3 regions of the Ruegeria sp. AF7 genome follow, and region 3 is predicted to be linked to each of the others. Evidence: riboswitches for the same ligand, from Rfam matches in the RefSeq annotation. Region 3 holds a riboswitch; each other region holds the start of a gene.
The links. A riboswitch is a leader RNA that binds a small molecule or an ion and turns the genes downstream of it on or off. The one in region 3 is predicted to bind cobalamin.

Region 1: linked by a shared signal. The riboswitch ahead of ACR0AP_RS18750 (hypothetical protein) and the one ahead of ACR0AP_RS00315 (DUF1636 family protein) in region 3 are both predicted to bind cobalamin.
Region 2: linked by a shared signal. The riboswitch ahead of ACR0AP_RS19620 (DUF4198 domain-containing protein) and the one ahead of ACR0AP_RS00315 (DUF1636 family protein) in region 3 are both predicted to bind cobalamin.

What each region holds. Positions count from the first base shown of each region.
Region 1 is NZ_JBQFYX010000020.1:9,310-15,081, forward strand. It holds gene ACR0AP_RS18740 (DNA polymerase III subunit gamma/tau) at 1-94, opposite strand, end outside; gene ACR0AP_RS18745 (protein-tyrosine phosphatase family protein) at 267-779, shown strand; gene ACR0AP_RS18750 (hypothetical protein) at 771-1,178, opposite strand; cobalamin riboswitch at 1,269-1,487, opposite strand; gene ACR0AP_RS18755 (alpha/beta hydrolase family protein) at 1,621-2,478, shown strand; gene rsgA (ribosome small subunit-dependent GTPase A) at 2,514-3,542, opposite strand; RNA gene ffs (signal recognition particle sRNA small type) at 3,701-3,799, opposite strand; gene ACR0AP_RS18770 (bifunctional 2',3'-cyclic-nucleotide 2'-phosphodiesterase/3'-nucleotidase) at 3,839-5,707, opposite strand.
Region 2 is NZ_JBQFYX010000024.1:12,423-18,194, reverse strand. It holds gene ACR0AP_RS19625 (ROK family transcriptional regulator) at 1-1,146, shown strand, start outside; cobalamin riboswitch at 1,268-1,466, shown strand; gene ACR0AP_RS19620 (DUF4198 domain-containing protein) at 1,599-2,384, shown strand; gene cbiM (cobalt transporter CbiM) at 2,391-3,002, shown strand; gene ACR0AP_RS19610 (cobalt ABC transporter permease) at 2,999-3,562, shown strand; gene cbiQ (cobalt ECF transporter T component CbiQ) at 3,562-4,341, shown strand; gene ACR0AP_RS19600 (energy-coupling factor ABC transporter ATP-binding protein) at 4,338-4,988, shown strand; gene ACR0AP_RS19595 (hypothetical protein) at 5,005-5,220, opposite strand; gene ACR0AP_RS19590 (hypothetical protein) at 5,297-5,772, opposite strand, start outside.
Region 3 is NZ_JBQFYX010000001.1:62,695-68,466, reverse strand. It holds gene ACR0AP_RS00330 (protein-L-isoaspartate O-methyltransferase family protein) at 1-124, opposite strand, end outside; tRNA gene ACR0AP_RS00325 (tRNA-Cys) at 349-422, shown strand; gene ACR0AP_RS00320 (NAD(P)-dependent oxidoreductase) at 600-1,595, opposite strand; cobalamin riboswitch at 1,698-1,902, shown strand; gene ACR0AP_RS00315 (DUF1636 family protein) at 1,997-2,371, shown strand; gene cobW (cobalamin biosynthesis protein CobW) at 2,376-3,431, shown strand; gene cobN (cobaltochelatase subunit CobN) at 3,435-5,772, shown strand, end outside.

The DNA.
Region 1 (5,772 bases), on a different contig from region 3:
GCACCATGGCATCCTGACCCACCAGATCGGCAAAGGTTTCCGGACGGTATTTGCGGGCGAGAACCTGATAGGCGGGGCTGGGCGTGTCTGTCATGTCTTCTCGCTCGGATTCGGTGCTTCGGCACAGCGTAGTGGCGGCGGCAGTCCGCGTCCACTGTGGGGCGCGATGATTTTTTGTTTCAGGAACGGGCTGGTTTCCAACTAAACTGGACCAGCGGATTTAATGACTCATTTCTTAAAGAGTACCTTGGGGGAGGACGCACTTCATGTCGCAGTTGGTCATCTTTGCTCTGCAGGTCGGAGGCGGGACGCTTGCCCTTACTTCAATGCCCGGTCGTGGCGGGGATTACGCCACCGATCTGGATACGATTGCGGCGTGGAAACCGGGCCTTGTGATTTCAATGACGACGGATGTCGAAATGCTTCAGGATGGCGCGCAGCACTTTGGCAGCGACATCCAAAGCCGGGCCAGCCGGTGGGTTCACCTGCCGATCGAAGATTTTGGAGCGCCAACGCAAGCGGTTCAGAAGGCCTGGCCAGAGGTCAGCGCCACGGCCCGACATGCACTGTCGGGTGGTGGCCGGGTCCTAGTGCACTGCCGTGGTGGGTGCGGCAGGTCCGGGATGATTGTTCTGCGACTGATGGTTGAATGCGGTGAACGCGCCAGTGACGCACTGGACCGCCTGCGGGCCGTACGCCCGTGCGCTGTCGAAACCGATGCGCAGCTGGCCTGGGCGTCCCGGATCACGCCGGCACAGGTGGAAGTGGGATCAAGCTGAAAGCTGCTGAGGTGCGTAACCGAATTTCGGGGGTCGGATCGTTGAAACCTCGATCATGGCGCAAGGCGGGTTCGCGACAATGCCCGAGGGCAGCGTGCTGAATTTAGGTCCGAAGATCAAATCGGCATAGGCATCCAGATCCCGAATTGCTGTATCAGGGTGCGCCCCGCAGAAAACGCGAACGCTGTCGGATCGCGCTCGGATCGCTGCCATGCACCCCTCCGCGCAATGTGACAGCGCGCTGTAACCTTCAAATTCGAAATCCTCGCTGGTGGCCGAAACCGCCTGCGCCATGGCTTCGGAAATCGAGCGGGCCAGTCGCGCCAAAGCCGGGCAGGTTTTGCCCGTCCGCTGGCACACAGTTGCGCTGTATTCGTGTGATTTTGTCTTCCAGATCATCCTGCGCCCTCCGCGCGTGGTGGGCTGGATATTGGAGCAGGTGGGACAGCATCTCGCTGTCAGGACCTGCCCGGACACCCCGCCCGAGTTTCGGTTTCAGTTCCGATGGCAGGTCTCCTGACTTGCGGGTCATTGCTCTGCCGACCTTCCCAGCCCATGGGCCAGTGGTATTTCGGCATTGCTTACCGCTTACAGTTGCGGGGGCAGTCGCGGACTTGGTTGATATCTGTGTGACCAGACAAACCGCACCGTGTTCCCTTTTCATCCCGACCTCTTGTGGGGGCCGGAAACCATCACACAACCGCTAGCGCCTGATCGCGTTCCGAGTCAAGCCGATCTTTAGGCCGGACGTTTGGTCATGCTGGATGCGGATTATGTTCCGGCTTAGTGTCGTCGGCATCGAAGGCAGGCAAACCGATTGTTTCAGCGAAAGCCGGGGATCATGTTGGATACGGAACAGACGGTGTTGATCGAAGATTTCCGCTTTCCGTCAGGGTCCGTGACCTTGTCGGCGCGGTTGCATCGGCCAGTGGGTGAGCCGGAAACCGTTGTCGTGCTGAACAGTGCCACGGGTGTGCCGCGTGACTATTATCAACACTTTGCGCGATGGCTGGCTACCGAGCGGGGGATAGCTTGCCTGACCTATGACTATCGGGACTACGGGCTTTCTTTGGTCGGCCGCCTGAAAGACGCAACTGCAACAATGGCGGATTGGGCGTTGATCGACATGCCAGCGGCACGGGCCGAAATGCGCAGGCGGTTTCCAAAGGCGCAGCAGTGGACCATCGGCCATTCCGTCGGCGCGATGCTGGGGCCGGTGCAGCCGGATATCGACCAGATCGACCGAATGATCGGTGTGTGTTCGGGGCTGGTGACTTTGAAAGATCACCCATGGCCCTATCGGGGGTTGGCAGGGCTGTTCTGGTATGGCCATGCACCGCTGATGGTGCGGGCGCTTGGGTATCTGCCCGGCAAAGCGATCGGGTTTGGTTCGGACCTGCCCGCCTCGGTCTACTGGCAATGGCGCAAATGGTGTACAGCTCCTCTTAGCTACATTCCCGAGATCGGGCAGAATTTGCCTGATGCGCATTGGGGCAGTTCTGGAACACCTGTGGATCTGTTCACGTTCGAAGATGACCAGATGGCTCCGCCCGAGGCAGTTTGGCGCCTTGCCGATCTGTACGGCCCCGAGGCCAGACGCCACCTTCTGAAGCCTGCTGAATTCGGACTGCCGGAAATAGGCCATATCGGAGCATTTGCCCGTCGCAATGCAGCGGTCTGGCCGCGCCTGATCGCCTGATCAGACGCGACGCAGGTTTTCCTAACACCTTGCAGTTATGGCCGTTTGCGAAGCTTCTTGTCCTGCATGACACCGCGCACCATCTTGCCGAACGCCTTGTCCCGCGCCCGCGATTGGGCAACGGTTTCCGAGTTTCGCTGATCTTCACGCCGCAGCTTGCGCCAACGGTCCAGCCGCGCCGGATCAAGCACGCCTTCGTCGATTGAGTTCTGCACGGCACAGCCGGGCTCGGTCTCGTGCTGACAATCCGAAAAGCGGCAGCTTTGGCTAAGCTCTGTGATGTCCGAGAATACGTCGTCGATCCCGTCCTGAGCGTCCAGCAAGCGCAATGCGCGCATTCCGGGCGTGTCGATCAACCATCCACCGTTTCTCATCGGGTGCAACGCACGCACCGTTGTCGTGTGCCTGCCCCGTGCGTCGTCTTCGCGAATTCCAGACGTGGCGAGGTTTTGATCTGTCATGGTGTTGCTGAGCGTCGTTTTACCCACGCCCGACGACCCGACCAGCGCGCCGGTCTGGCCTTTGGGACACCATGCCAGAACCTTTTCGACATCTGCCGGATCCCGAGCGTTGATCGCCAAAACCGTCAAAAACGGGTCCAGAGATTCCACTTGTCCCGAGAAACTTCCGGGATCATCCGACTGGTCAGCTTTCGTCAGGACAACGACCGGATAACATCCGGCCTGGTGCGCAAGAACCAGATAACGTTCCAGTCGGGGAAGGTTGAAGTCCGCATTGCACGAGCTGACAATGAACAATACATCGACATTGGCCGCAATCAGTTGGGTTGCGGCGCCTGTACCGGCAGCTCTGCGTTGCAGCAGGCTGCGCCGGTCCAGAAGGTGGCGCACGCGGTTTTCGGCGTCTGCAATGACCCAATCTCCGACGGCATATGAACCGGTCGGATTATCCGGTGTCAGCAAAGGGATTTCACCATCCGGGCTCAGCCCGATCAGACGGTCCCGATGTACCGATGCGATACGAAAGGGCGTGTCAGAAGGAAAAGCTGCGTGTTGCGCTGCAAAGTGAGAGGACCATCCCAGGTCCGAAAGCGTATAAGACATTTATCTGCCTGTTTTCAGAAACAACAATGCCAACGGATAGCAATCGCGCATCCGCAGGTCGTGTGTTCAGGCAGTCAGGTGATTCCGGTGAATCAGAACCAGTCTGCCCGAAGGGTTTTCAATACAATCATAAAGCCCTCCTGCGGCTATGGTTCACGAAGTGAGAGGTTGGACATCGACCCAAGCGGGGCTCGTTGTGGCTGCTTCCTTCCGGACCTGACCAGGTTGGCGAGGCGCTCGCCCGCGCCAACCTCTCGACTCCGGATATAGGGAAGGCATCGGGAAAAGACAACCCGTCAGAGCGTCAGGCGGATTCGTTCAAATCCCCTGCCATCCGAGCCCAGCAGCACGGGATCGAACCTGCGTAACTCATCCAGATATTTCAGGGCGCCCGGACCTGTTCGAAGAATTGTCGCCACGCCCCGCTGCGGCATCAGCGAGAACGGGTAGGGCTGCTTGGCGATCGGATCGGGCGGAAGGTGCTGTGACAGGTAATCCCGCACAAGGTCCTTGATGCTCAACGGTGGCAGGCTGATCTGCTCTGTCGTTGTCGCATGCGCAAAATGCCCGCCTCCGCTGGCGCGGTAATTGTTCAGCGCCATAACGAATATCTGCTCCGGTCGAACGGGATGGCCTGCATATGTCAGATCACTGATCCGCCTGTGGTCGGGATGGATCATTTTCCCCTGCGCATCGTATCGCGGCGGCTGCGTGGGGTCGATCTGATAAGACAGTCCAAACACGATGTCGAAATTGTACCCGGCCCGTTCAGGGTTGATCAGTTCGGGTTCGGAACCAGACTTTAACTGGTTGAATACGCTGGCTGACATCTCCAACCAGTCCAGCAGGTGCGCACCGCTGATCCGGATTGCGCGCAACTCGTTGGGAAACACATGCAGATCCGCGACATGGCGTAGACATATCTCTCCGGCGGGTACCTCGGTATAATGGCGGGGTCCTGCGCGCCCGCCGGATTTGGCAGGCGAAACAACCGACAATGTCGGCAGACCCGCCAGATCGGTTCCCTGCAAGAACGGGCGCAGTGCGGCGGCTTGCGCTGCAGCTACAAGGGTCAGCCCGCGATCCGGCGCACAGCAACTGAAATAGCTGTGTAATGTATCCGGGATATGTGCCACCGGTGCGGCAACGGATTGACGGGTCATACGATGCGCCACCTCACACAGGACCGCAATTTCACTGTCTTCCCCGACGGCTGTGCCGTTGCTGATAACCGGACGCAGTTCGACGCGGCTATCCCGGATTTGCACTTTGCCGTCCGGCCCGGCGGTCACGGCCAAATCGATAACCCCCAGGTAAGAGCCCGCTGATCCCGGCATGACAACGGGCGTTCCATGTACCAGCCCCGTCAGGTGATCGACCATCGGGGTATTGGCATGGCCCTCTCCTGGAAGTGTCAGGTGAGTGTGCCCGGCTACAATGGCATCGATGCCTTTGATCGCGGCCAAGGGTATCACGGCGTTTTCCATCCCCGCCACCGGTGCGGTGCCCCCAAGGCCGGAATGAGCAAGCGCCACGATGATATCACACCCCTCGTCGCGCAATGTCTGCGTCAGGGACTTTGCCGCAACCAGGATATCCTCGACGACGATATCGTCATCCAGATTATGCGCCTCCCAACAGGCCGTTTGCGGCGGAAGAACCGAGAAGATGCCGATGCGAACAGGAATGTCTTTACCGTTCAAAGACACAGTGCGGTTCAGAACGATATGCCGCTGCCAGGGCTGAGGTCCGCGCGTGCGATACAGGTTGCTGCAAATAACCGGGCAGGGGGCTTGCGTCAGGATGTTGTCCAATGTCGCCAGCCCGAACCCGAAATCATGGTTGCCCAGCCCGATCGCGTCATAATCCAAGGCTTTGAACGCCTTCATCATCGGATGGGCAGTGCCACTTTTTGCTGCCCAATCGCCCATTGGGGTTCCCTGCAACGAATCCCCGTTGTCAAACATCAGCACCAGCGCGTCCTTGGCCTCTTGCCGGGCTGCGCGGATCAGGCTGGCGGTGCGTGTCAATCCAATCGTCTGGTCTGGCGTGTCAGTGTAATAGTCAAAACCGGTCAGGTTCATATGCAGGTCGGTTGTGGCCAGAATGCGAATTTTCCCACTGTCACCAATGGGCTGTACCTGCGTCGAGAAGGGGATCTTCACTTTGAGTATTCTGCTATTGAATGTGGGTATTGATTAAATCCATCAAAATTCACTCTAGATGATTT
Region 2 (5,772 bases), on a different contig from region 3:
CGCGGCACCAACCAAAGCGGAATGCGGGCCCGAAATGAACGGCTTGTCCTGTCACTGGTCCGGCGCCATCAGGCCCTTGCAAAATCTGAGATCGCGCGGATGACCGGGCTGTCGGCACAGACGGTTTCGGTCATCATGCGCCAGTTGGAAACCGATGGGCTGCTTCTGCGGGGCGAACCGATCCGGGGAAAAGTCGGGCAGCCCTCGGTTCCCATGCGCCTGAATCCGGATGGCGCGTATTTCTTTGGGCTCAAAGTCGGGCGGCGCAGTACCGAGCTGGTGCTGACGGATTTCCTTGGCAATGTCAGGCACCGTGAGCGGCGGACTTATGATTTTCCGACGCCCGAGGCGACACTGAGCTTTTCCAAGGAAAGCCTCGACAAAGTGATGACGTCGCTGTCGCCCGAAGCGCGCGGCAGGATCGCGGGTCTTGGGATTGCGATGCCGTTCTACCTTTGGGACTGGGCGCAGACATTGCAGGTTCCGCAGGAGAAAATGGATCCGTGGCGTGACGCGGACCTGAAAGGCGCACTGGCCTCAAGCTATGACTTGCCGGTATTCCTACAGAACGACGCAACGGCCGCCTGCGGTGCCGAGCTGGTCTTTGGCCCGGCGGAAGGCCCACGAGATTTCCTGTATTTTTATGTGGGCTTCTTCATTGGGGGCGGGGTGGTTCTGAACGGCTCCATCTTTTCGGGGCGGGGAAATGCCGGTGCGCTTGGTCCATTGCCTGTGCCGGACGACGCAGGCGGAGTGAAACCGTTGATAGATGTCGCCAGTCTTTATGTGCTGGAGCGCGCAGTTGGTGGGAATGCCGAAACAGCCGGCTCAATCTGGGAAACGACACAGCATTGGGACATACCGGAAACCCACCTTGAGAACTGGTTGAAACAGGCGGCGCACGGGATCGCACATGCCATCGTCTCGTCTTGCAGCCTGATCGACTTCGAATCTGTCAAGATTGATGGCTGGATGCCCACAGGCATCAAGGCGCGGCTGGTGGAATTGGTCGAGGTCAAGCTATCAGACATGAACCTGACCGGGCTTGAACGGCCCTTGGTGCAGGTGGGGACGGCAGGCCCGGATGCCCGCTCATTGGGGGCGGCCAGTTTGCCATTGTCGGAAAGATACCTGCTCGAAGGGTAGGTTCATTCCCGAAAAACCCTGACCTGCATCCAAAGCGGATCCGTCGGAAAAAGGGCATCGCCCGCTAAACTTTTTGACAGCCAGCGCAATTGATCGTTGACGGATGCCGAAGAAGTCTGGCAAGCCGCTCGGCATGTCCGGTTCCGGGGCGTGCTCTGGAATCAATAGGGAATGCGGTGCGGGCTTTGGCCCAATTCCGCAACTGCACCCGCAACTGTAAGCGGCGAGCAGGGCTGAAGTGCCACTGGTGTTAATCCGGGAAGGCCAGCCCAACGCTTTGACCCGCAAGTCAGGATACCTGCCGGACATGTGCCTTTGACAAGGGCACTCCTAATCGGCGACGGGATGTGCGTCGGAGCAGGATGCTTGAAAAAGCAGCTTAGCTTGGACGTCCCCGCAGTCAAAACGCATCTCGTACCGGGGTTGGTGCGATGGGACAAGGACGACTATTGATGACCAAGCTGCTTTCCGCAGCCGCTGTGGCGATGGCGCTTCCAGCGATGGCAAATGCGCATTTCCTGCTGGAATACACCGCTGACACCATGATCGACGCACCGGGGAATGTTCCGGTCAAGCTGATCTTTTGGCATCCGTTCTCGAACGGGCATGTCATGGATCTGGACAAGCCGCAGGAATTCTACGTGATCCACAACGGTCAGAAAACCGATCTGCTGGATACCCTGGAACCCGTACGTTTCACCGGCGGCGAAAACGAAGGCGCGGCATTCAAGGGTTATGTTCCCGTCAAACGGTCGGGCGACTATGTGTTGGTGACTGTTCCCCAGCCCTATTATGAGGAATCCGAGGATATCTATATCCAGCAGATCGCCAAGGCATTCCTGAACCGCAATGAACTGCCGACCGACTGGATGAACCCGGTGGGCCTGCCGGTTGAGATCATCCCGCTCAACAAACCAACCAACATCATCGCGGGTTCGACGTTTACAGGTCGGGTTATGGCCGAAGGCCAACCGGTTGCGGGTGCCGAGATCGAGATCGAGTACATGGCCGCAGAACCGAACATGGAAAGCGCGGCCGCTTCCGCTCCGTCGGTCTCGCCGATGCCGGGTGGTGCATTGGTCGCAACTTCGGATGATAACGGGTATTTCACGTTTGGCGTTCCAAAAGCCGGATATTGGGGATTTGCCGCACTCGGCGCCGGTCCCGTGACCGAACACAACGGCAAAGAACTCAGTCAGGACGCGGTCATCTGGATCCGCGCCTGGGATTTGGAGTAACCGTAGATGCACATCGTTGACGGAGCCTTGTCCAACCCGGTCGTGATCGGCGGAGCCGTCGCTGCGGCGGGTGGGATTGCCATGGGCCTCAGGTCGCTGGATCTTGATCGCATCCCCACTGCGGGGGTGCTGTCTGCCAGCTTTTTCGTGGCATCGCTGATCCATGTGCCGATTGGCCCTTCGTCAGTGCATCTGATCCTCAACGGAATGGCCGGGCTTTTGTTGGGCTGGGCCGCATTCCCGGCCCTGTTCGTCGGGCTTCTGCTGCAAGCCGTCTTCTTTGGCTTTGGCGGGTTGACGGTATTGGGGATCAACACCCTGAACATCGCGTTGCCCGCGGTTTTGGCCGGGCTGATCTTTGGCCGCCTGATCGCCCATGGCTCACCTCTGCAAGGTGCGATATGGGGCGGGGTCGGCGGTGCCTTTGCCATAGCCGCCACAACCGGCATGGTTGCGTTTTCACTGGCCTTGTCCGGGGATGCCTTCCTGCCTGCGGCCAAGCTTGTTTTCTTTGCACATATTCCTGTCATGGCGATTGAGGCAATCCTGACCGGGTTCGCGGTTTTGCTGGCGCGCAAGGTCAAGCCCGAGCTTTTTGTCAAAGGAGCGGTCGCGTGAGGTACCTGGCGATCATTCTGGCGCTGAGCTGCGTACCCGTACCTGCCTTGGCGCATAAGGTCATAGCCGGAGTGTTTGAATCCGGTGACGCCATCGAAGGCGAAATCGGCTTTTCCAACGGCGACATGGCAAGCGATACCGAGGTCATCGTCAAAGGCCCGGACGGAGCCGAGCTGGGCCGTATCCTCACGGATGCAGACGGGTTCTTTATCTACACGCCAAACGCGCCGGTAGCCCATACTTTCTTTGCAAACCTTGGTGCCGGGCATGTGGCCGAGGTCACCATGCCCGCTGCGGATGTCGCCCGGATCATGGGCGTTGAAGCGGAACCCGACACCCCGCCAACAAACGCGCCTGCCCAGACAGCGGCGGTGTTCAGCACAGAACAACAACAGGTCATTGCCAGGGCCGTGCGGGATGAGCTGCGCCCGCTGCGTCGGGAAATAGCGGCTTACCGCGAACAAAATGACCTACAAACTGTTCTGGGTGGGATCGGATATATCGTCGGTCTGTTTGGTCTGGTCTTTTATTTTGCGGCACGCCGCAAGCTGGCGGCCTGATGGCGCACGTTCTGGGGCAACAGGAAAACACGCTGGTCAAAGCGGGCGCGCAGCGGCGCGGCGCGATAAACCCGCTTGATCCAAGGATGCGGATCGTCATGGCGGTTGTCTTCGCGGTGGTGACTGTCGCGGTGTCCTCGCTGACAGCGCTGTGCGCGGCTTTGGCGGTGTCCCTTTCGCTTCTTGCCGCCTCGCGTCTGCCCTGGCGGAAAACATTGAAACGCATGGCCATGATGGACGGGTTCATCCTGTTCATGCTGGTGCTGTTACCATTCTCCATGCCCGGTGACCCGATGTTTACGCTCTGGGGGTTTCCTGCAAGCTGGCAGGGTTTCTGGAAAGCGGTCGAGATCGCCTTGACGGCCAACGCGGTCATCCTGTCCCTTATGGTGCTGGTCGGTACGATGGAGCCGGTTACGCTTGGCCACGCCCTGCACCGCCTGCGCTGCCCCGAAAAGCTGGTTCATCTTCTGATGTTCACCATCCGCTATATCGAGGTTCTGCGGGAAGAATACCTGCGCCTGCGCGCGGCTATGAAAGTGCGCGGCTTTCGCCCGGCAACAAACTGGCACACCTATCGCAGCTTTGGCTATCTCGTGGGCATGATGCTGGTGCGCGCGATCGAAAGATCCGAACGCATACTTGATGCGATGAAATGCCGGGGGTTTTCAGGCCGTATGCTGCTGCTTCAGGACTTTGCCCTGACCCGAAGGGACATCGTTTTTGCCGCAGGTCTTGGTGCCCTTTGCGCGGGTCTGATCATACTGGATTTGGCATGACACTGATTGCGCTTGAAGATATCTGCTTTGCCTACCCCGGTCAGTCACCCGTTCTTGATGGTGCCAGCCTCAGCCTGTCCGCCGGTCAACGCCTGTCGCTGACGGGCCCGAACGGGGCGGGAAAATCGACCTTGCTGCGTATCACGCTTGGCTTGCAGCGCCCACGGTCCGGCACGGTCACGATCTTTGGTCAGCAAAGGGTGCAAGAGGCCGATTTTCATGACGTACGCCGCCGGGTGGGCCTTGTGTTTCAGGATGCGGATGATCAACTGTTCTGCCCGACCGTCGCCGAGGATATCGCCTTTGGCCCGCTCAACCTGGGCAGAACACGCGACGAAGCGCTAGCCATCGTAGAAAACGTGTTGGGTGATCTGGACCTGATGCATCTGAAGAACCGCATCACCCACAAGTTGTCAGGGGGTGAAAAACGGCTGGTTACGCTGGCGACCGTTCTGGCGATGGAGCCCGAGGTTCTGCTGCTTGATGAGCCTACCAACGCGCTGGACCCACGAAACGAGGCCCGGCTGCTGGAAATCCTCCGGGGATTGCCGCAAGCGATCCTTCTTGTCAGCCATTCCCCGGCCTTCCGCGCCGAACTGGCACCGGATGCGCTCGATTTGCGAGACGGAAAACTGGTGGCTGTCTGACAGGACCAATCCGTGTTCAGCTGTGCCGCTTTCGGCTCATAAGCCCATATCTGACCGCCCATGCCCGAAACGACAGGGGTCCGCGCCGGTCCTGTTTCACCGGGTGTTTCGACTGCGCACCACCTTTTCGGTTGAATTCGAAAACGTCGATGATGCGCTCGGCGCAACCGCAGGCTTCGCCCATGCCAACTTTGGCAAAGTAGAATTTTTCGAAACGTTCCGGGTTTTGCATGGCGGCCCTCCTGTTCAAGCGTAACCCCAAAAGCCAAGTGCCGCCAAATCACATTGTTGCGGTCGCAGAGGGGGTCCTATGGCGCGGCGAATGCGCTTCCCGTCCAGACATTGTCCAGTTGGTTAAAAACCGGCGAGGTGATGAGCATCTCGGCAGGGTACAGCAATTGCAGCTCATCCGCGAACCGTGTGACGCCGGGTACAAGCCCGGTGATGTTCTGCCACGCGGCCCAGCTGCCGGGATCGGACAGGCTGTTGGGATTGCCGGGATCAGCCGCCTGGTGCCAACCGGCCGCATTCAGGATCGGTGAAAGGGCAAAGCGCGCATCGTTGCTGTCAACCTCGGAACAGGCAGCAGCATCGCATTCCCAGCTTGTCCAGTCTGCCGCCGCGATGGTCCCGGCAATCGGGGCGGCGGCGTCGATGACCCGTGCCAGAACCTCGAACCCGCCACCCGCAGTCGGACGGCTGAGCGACAGGGGGTCGGTGGCCACGGCATGCAGCGCCGCAGTCGGTGCCAGGTTGAGGGTTCGACCGATCAAAGCCAGCTGTG
Region 3 (5,772 bases):
AATCGGGCACGAAGCTTTCCCGCGGAACACTCAGCATCGCCTCAATGATCGGGAACTTGGTGACGTCAGAGGGGCGGATCTGTGTATCAACCATTGTGCGGCGCCGGGCTGCGAAGTCAGTCATTGGATATCTCGTATCATTCCCAAAGATGTCCGGCTTGTGCCATATCCTGAACCTTCCAGCAACGCCCCTGTTGCCGCAACCTGAATCTTGATCAACTCCTTGGGCGTGGACTTCGGCAAATTTCGATCTTGCCGGCAATTTCGCGCGCAATCCACTGGACGCCCCAGAGGAAAGCTGTTAAAAACCCAGTCACACCACAGCAAGTATTTGATTTTACTTGAAAAGGCGAGTTGGCGGAGTGGTGACGCAGCGGATTGCAAATCCGTGTACACCGGTTCGATTCCGGTACTCGCCTCCAACCACATCCTAATCGCTGACTTAACCCCGCAGTACGCGCGTGCGACGCTTGGTATTTTCAGACGTTCATGGCCCGCGATTCTGTCGAATTGCGGGCCAGATATTGCGTGTTTTTCGGAACTCCTGCCTACCCCTGCTCGTTCACGGGGCGCGATTTTGTCTGGTATATGCTTTACGTTCAGGCGCGCCCTTGTGGCACAACCTCGTATCCCGGCTCTTCCGGCTCATCATCCGTCATTTCGGCTGGAAAGCCCGGGGCGGTGATATCCAGGCCGGTTGCCTCTTCCAGCCGTTTGATAATATTTGGTGAAAGCTCGCGTTCGCCATAGCGCGCGATACCATCGTTAAAGATGCTGATCATCACCGGGTTTATTTCCAGCGGCACCCCGGCGCGGTCGGCGACCTCCTGAAACAGACCGATATCCTTCTTCACCAGATCCATGGTGAAGGAAATATCGCGCGACCCGTTCAGGATGACCTGACTTTCGGTTTCGTGCACGAAGGACGTGCCGGACGAGATTTTGATCGCCTCATAGGTCGTGTTCAGATCCATCCCCGCAGCCTTTGCCGTAACCAGTGCTTCGGCGCAGGTGATCAGGTTGGCGGTGGCAAGATAGTTGGTCATCACTTTCAGCACCGACGCCGAGCCCAGTTCACCGGTGTGCAAAACCCGGCGGCCCATTGTCGTCAGGAACGGCAGAATTCGTTCAAACGTTTCCCGGTCGCAGCCCGCAAAGATCGAGATATTGCCCGTCGCGGCACGGTGGCACCCGCCAGAAACCGGGCAATCGACGGCCGCACCGCCGCGCGATATGACTTCGGCACCCAGGTGTTTGACTTCGGCCTCGTCCGTGGTCGACATCTCCATCCAGATCTTGCCGGGGCCCACTTCGGGCAACATCTCCTGCATGACTGCGTCCGATGCTGCCGGAGACGGCAGACAGGTGATCACCGCATCGCAATCGCGCATCAACTGGGCGGGCCCTTCTGCCGCCTTTGCGCCTTTGGCGACAAACTCGGCCACCAGATCCGCGTTCAGGTCATGCACAGTCAGATCAATGCCGTTGCGCAAAAGGGATCCCGAAAGCTTGCCGCCTACGTTACCCAGACCGATAAATCCCACTTTCATATGACGCATCTCCAAGTTCGTCGTTTTCCCGTCATGCGACCACATACCGAACACATTCTTCATGCCGCCGAACGACGCCTACAGGTCGCTTTTTTCTCCTTGGCTTATTTGTTGCGCGCGAACCGCTTGACAAGCGGGTCAGCGGTGCCGCATGTCCCTGTCGTTGGTGTCGGCGACAGCCGATGAAAAGGGAATGCGTCAACGGTTCATCCGCCAAACGCAGCCGCCCCCGCGACCGTGACCGGAGAGGATGCCCAATGCCACTGGCCTGTGCCGGGAAGGCGGGACATCCGACAGAGCGACCGCTCTGGCATCCGCAAGCCGGGAGACCTGCCAACACCCGAAGTTGAAACCGGGCGGGGTGTTCCGGTGTCGGGTCCATGTGCAGACGTGGTGCCCGCATGAAACCCCGTCCCCCGCGAAGAGGATTTGGGGGGATGAGAGACATGAGCGAGAACGCACCGGTAGAGCTACTGGTCTGCACGACTTGCCGCCGGGGTCTGCCCGTCGAGGATGACGCTGAGCGACCCGGCACATTGTTGCACAAGGCCCTGGAACAGGCTGTCCTGCCGGATGGCATCATTCTGAAACCGGTCGAATGCCTTTCGAACTGCGATCAGGGCTGTTCCATCGTGCTTCGGGGCGGGCCGGATCGCTGGACCTTTGTTTACGAGAATCTGAACGAAATCGATCACGTCGATGTCATCATCGATGGCGCGACTAAGTATCTGGCCACAGGCGATGGTCTGGTGAAATGGCGCGACCGTCCTGAACATTTCCGCAAAAACTGCGCCTCGCGCATTCCCCCGATTGGAGCCTGAGATCATGTCGAACCTTGAAAAACTCCCCGTCACTGTGATCACCGGCTTTCTGGGCTCGGGCAAAACCACGCTGGTGCGCCATCTGATGCAGAACCCGCAGGGAAAGCGGCTGGCGATTGTTGTTAACGAGTTTGGAGATGTGGGTGTTGATGGCGACATTCTGAAATCCTGCGCGATACCGGATTGCCCTGCGGAAAACATCATGGAACTGGCAAACGGCTGCATTTGCTGCACCGTGGCTGATGATTTCATCCCGACCATCGAGGCGCTGATGGCGCTGGAACCGCGCCCGGATCACATCCTGATCGAAACATCCGGCCTTGCACTGCCCAAACCGCTGCTGAAAGCATTTGATTGGCCTGATATCCGTTCGAAAATCACTGTTGATGGCGTGATCGCGCTGGCCGATGCCGAGGCCGTGGCCGCCGGTCGCTTTGCTCCGAACGTTGAAGCGGTGGATGCCCAACGGCTGGCTGATGACTCGATTGATCACGAAACACCCTTGTCCGAGGTGTTCGAGGATCAGATCTCGTGCGCGGATATCATCCTGCTGACCAAGCCCGATCTGGCAGGTCCCGAAGGTGTCGCGAAAGCTAAACAGATTATCGCCGCCGAGGCGCCGCGCCCGCTTCCCGTCGTCGAGGTCGCAGAGGGTGTCGTCGACGTACGTGTCGTGCTTGGCCTTGAGGCTGCCGCCGAAGATGACATGGACGCCCGCCCGTCACATCACGATGGCCATCACGATCATGAGCATGACGATTTCGAAAGCATCATCGTCGAGTTACCGGAACAGACCGACCCGGCGGAACTGGTAGCCAGGATTGAACGTCTTGCATCTGAGCTGAATATCCTGCGCGTCAAAGGCTATGCCGCCGTCACAGGCAAACCGATGCGCCTGCTGGTTCAGGCTGTCGGCGCGCGGGTTCGTCACCAATACGACCGCCCGTGGGAGCCCGGTGAAGAGCGCCGCTCGCGCCTGGTCGTGATTGCCGAGCATGACGACATCAAAGAGGCCGAGATCCGTGATATCCTCGTGGGTGTGACCGAGGTTGCCGAGTAAGTCATGCACGTCGTCTTTCGCGAAAGCCACGGGCTCGAGGAAACCGAGACCCCAACCGATCTGGGCCAAAGCCCGGCTGATCTGGTTGTGCTGTCCTTTTCCGACAGTGACCTGGGCGCTTTCGCGGCGGGCTGGCATCGCGGCGGCGGACCTGAGGGGCGGATGCCCACGATGCGGCTGGCCAATCTTGCAGCACTGAAACACCCCCTGTCCGTCGACACCTATGTTGAACAGACACTTGAAGGCGCAAAAGGCATCCTGATCCGTCTGATCGGTGGCGTGCCCTATTGGTCTTACGGATTGCAACAGGTTCTGGCACTGGCGCAGGCCAAAGGCATCGCTCTGGCCGTTTTACCGGCGGATGGGCGCGAAGACACTCGGTTGGATGAGTATTCGACCCTGCCCCTCTCGACCCTGCGGCGGCTGGCACATCTGTGTGACACCGGCGGCGAAGTCGCCGCGCAGGCCGCATTGGCCCAGATGGCGTTGGCAGCAGGGCTTTATGCCGGGCCGGTGATGGGCGCGAAAACCCTACCCGAATGCGGTGCGTGGTGCCCGGATCAGGGTGTCGTCCCGGTGGATTCCGCGTTCGATAACGATGCGAAACGCATCCTTGTCACCTTCTACCGCGCATATCTGACATCCGCAGACACCGCCCCGGTCGCGGCCCTGATCCGCAGCCTGCGCGCCCGCGGGCTCCAGGCGGTGGGTCTGTTTGCCCCGTCACTCAAGGCACCGGTCGCTGCCGACTGGCTCAGGGAACAGGTCGTTGCCCTGAGACCATCGGCGATCATCAACGCCACTTCATTCTCGGGCAAGGGTTCATCCGGCACGTCGCCTCTGGACGCAGCGGATGTGCCGGTGTTTCAGGTCGCCCTCGCCACCTCGCGACGCAAGGCCTGGGCCGAGGCGGAACGCGGCCTTTCACCCGCCGACCTCGCCATGCACGTGGTATTGCCCGAAGTGGACGGGCGAATATCGGCAGGCGTTGCCTCCTTCAAAGAGCCGGGCAAGCGCGATCCGCAACTGGAATACTCGCGTTTTGCGCATCGGGCCGAGCCGGACCGGATCGAGGCGATCATCGACCGGGTATCGGGCTGGCTTGCCCTGAATGACAAACCAAAGGCAGATCAGATTCCCGCATTGGTGCTGTCCACATATCCGGGCAAAGACTGGCAAATGGCCCATGCGGTCGGTCTCGACGCACTGGCCTCGGCTGAGGCGATGTTGTCTGATCTTTGCGGTGAAGGCTACAACATCGCGGCTGGCGAACCAATTGCCGACACACTCTTGGACGCCCGGATATCGTGGCCGCTTGAGGATTATCTGAGCGCACTCGCTGAATTACCCCAGACCCTGCGCACCGATCTGCACACCGTATGGGGCAATCCCGAGCAAGACCCAACTTTCGCTCATGGCGCGTTTCACTTCACGGCTTTGCGACGCGGCAAGGCACTGGTCGCACTGCAACCAGAACGCGGAACACCCGAGCTGCGGGATGACGACTATCATGACCTCTTGCGCACCCCGCGCCACAGTTATGTCGCCTTCTATTTGTGGCTGCGCAAAGGTCTAGGAGCGGATGCGCTGATCCATATCGGTGCGCATGGAACGCTGGAATGGCTGCCCGGCAAATCAGTTGCCCTATCGGCAAACTGCTGGCCCGAGGCGCTGATCCGTGACCTGCCGGTGATCTACCCGTTCATCGTCAACGACCCGGGCGAGGCCGCGCAGGCCAAACGCCGGATCGGCGCGGTGACTCTGGGCCACATCCCGCCTCCCATGAAAGAAAGCGGAACGCCGGATCGGATGGTGCGGCTGGAAGCCCTGCTGGACGAGTTTTCAAACGCGGACGGCCTTGACCCCAGACGCCGTGACCGGTTGCAGGAAGATATCCGGGAAGAAGCACAGGCCATTGGGCTGGAGAACGATCTGGGTCTGGACCAGGCCACCAGCACCGCCGAAGCAATCACCCGCATCGACCGCTTTGTCTGCGATATCAAGGAAAGTCAGTTTGGCGACGGGCTGCACGTCTATGGGCGTGTCCCGGATGTGACCGGCAGTTTCGACCCAGCCCCATCCGCCCATGCCGAACGCAAGGCCCTGATCAATGCGCTGGCCGGCAAGCGGATCGAGGCTGGCCCGTCCGGCTCGCCCTATCGGGGCCGCTTTGACGTGCTGCCGACCGGGCGAAACCTTTACACCACCGATCCGCGATCTGTGCCCACCCGCGCAGCTTACACGCAAGGCGTGAAACTGGCCGAGGAACTGGTACGGCGGCACTTGCAGGAGGAAGGTGATTACCCGAAAGGGCTGATTGTCGATCTGTGGGGATCGGCCA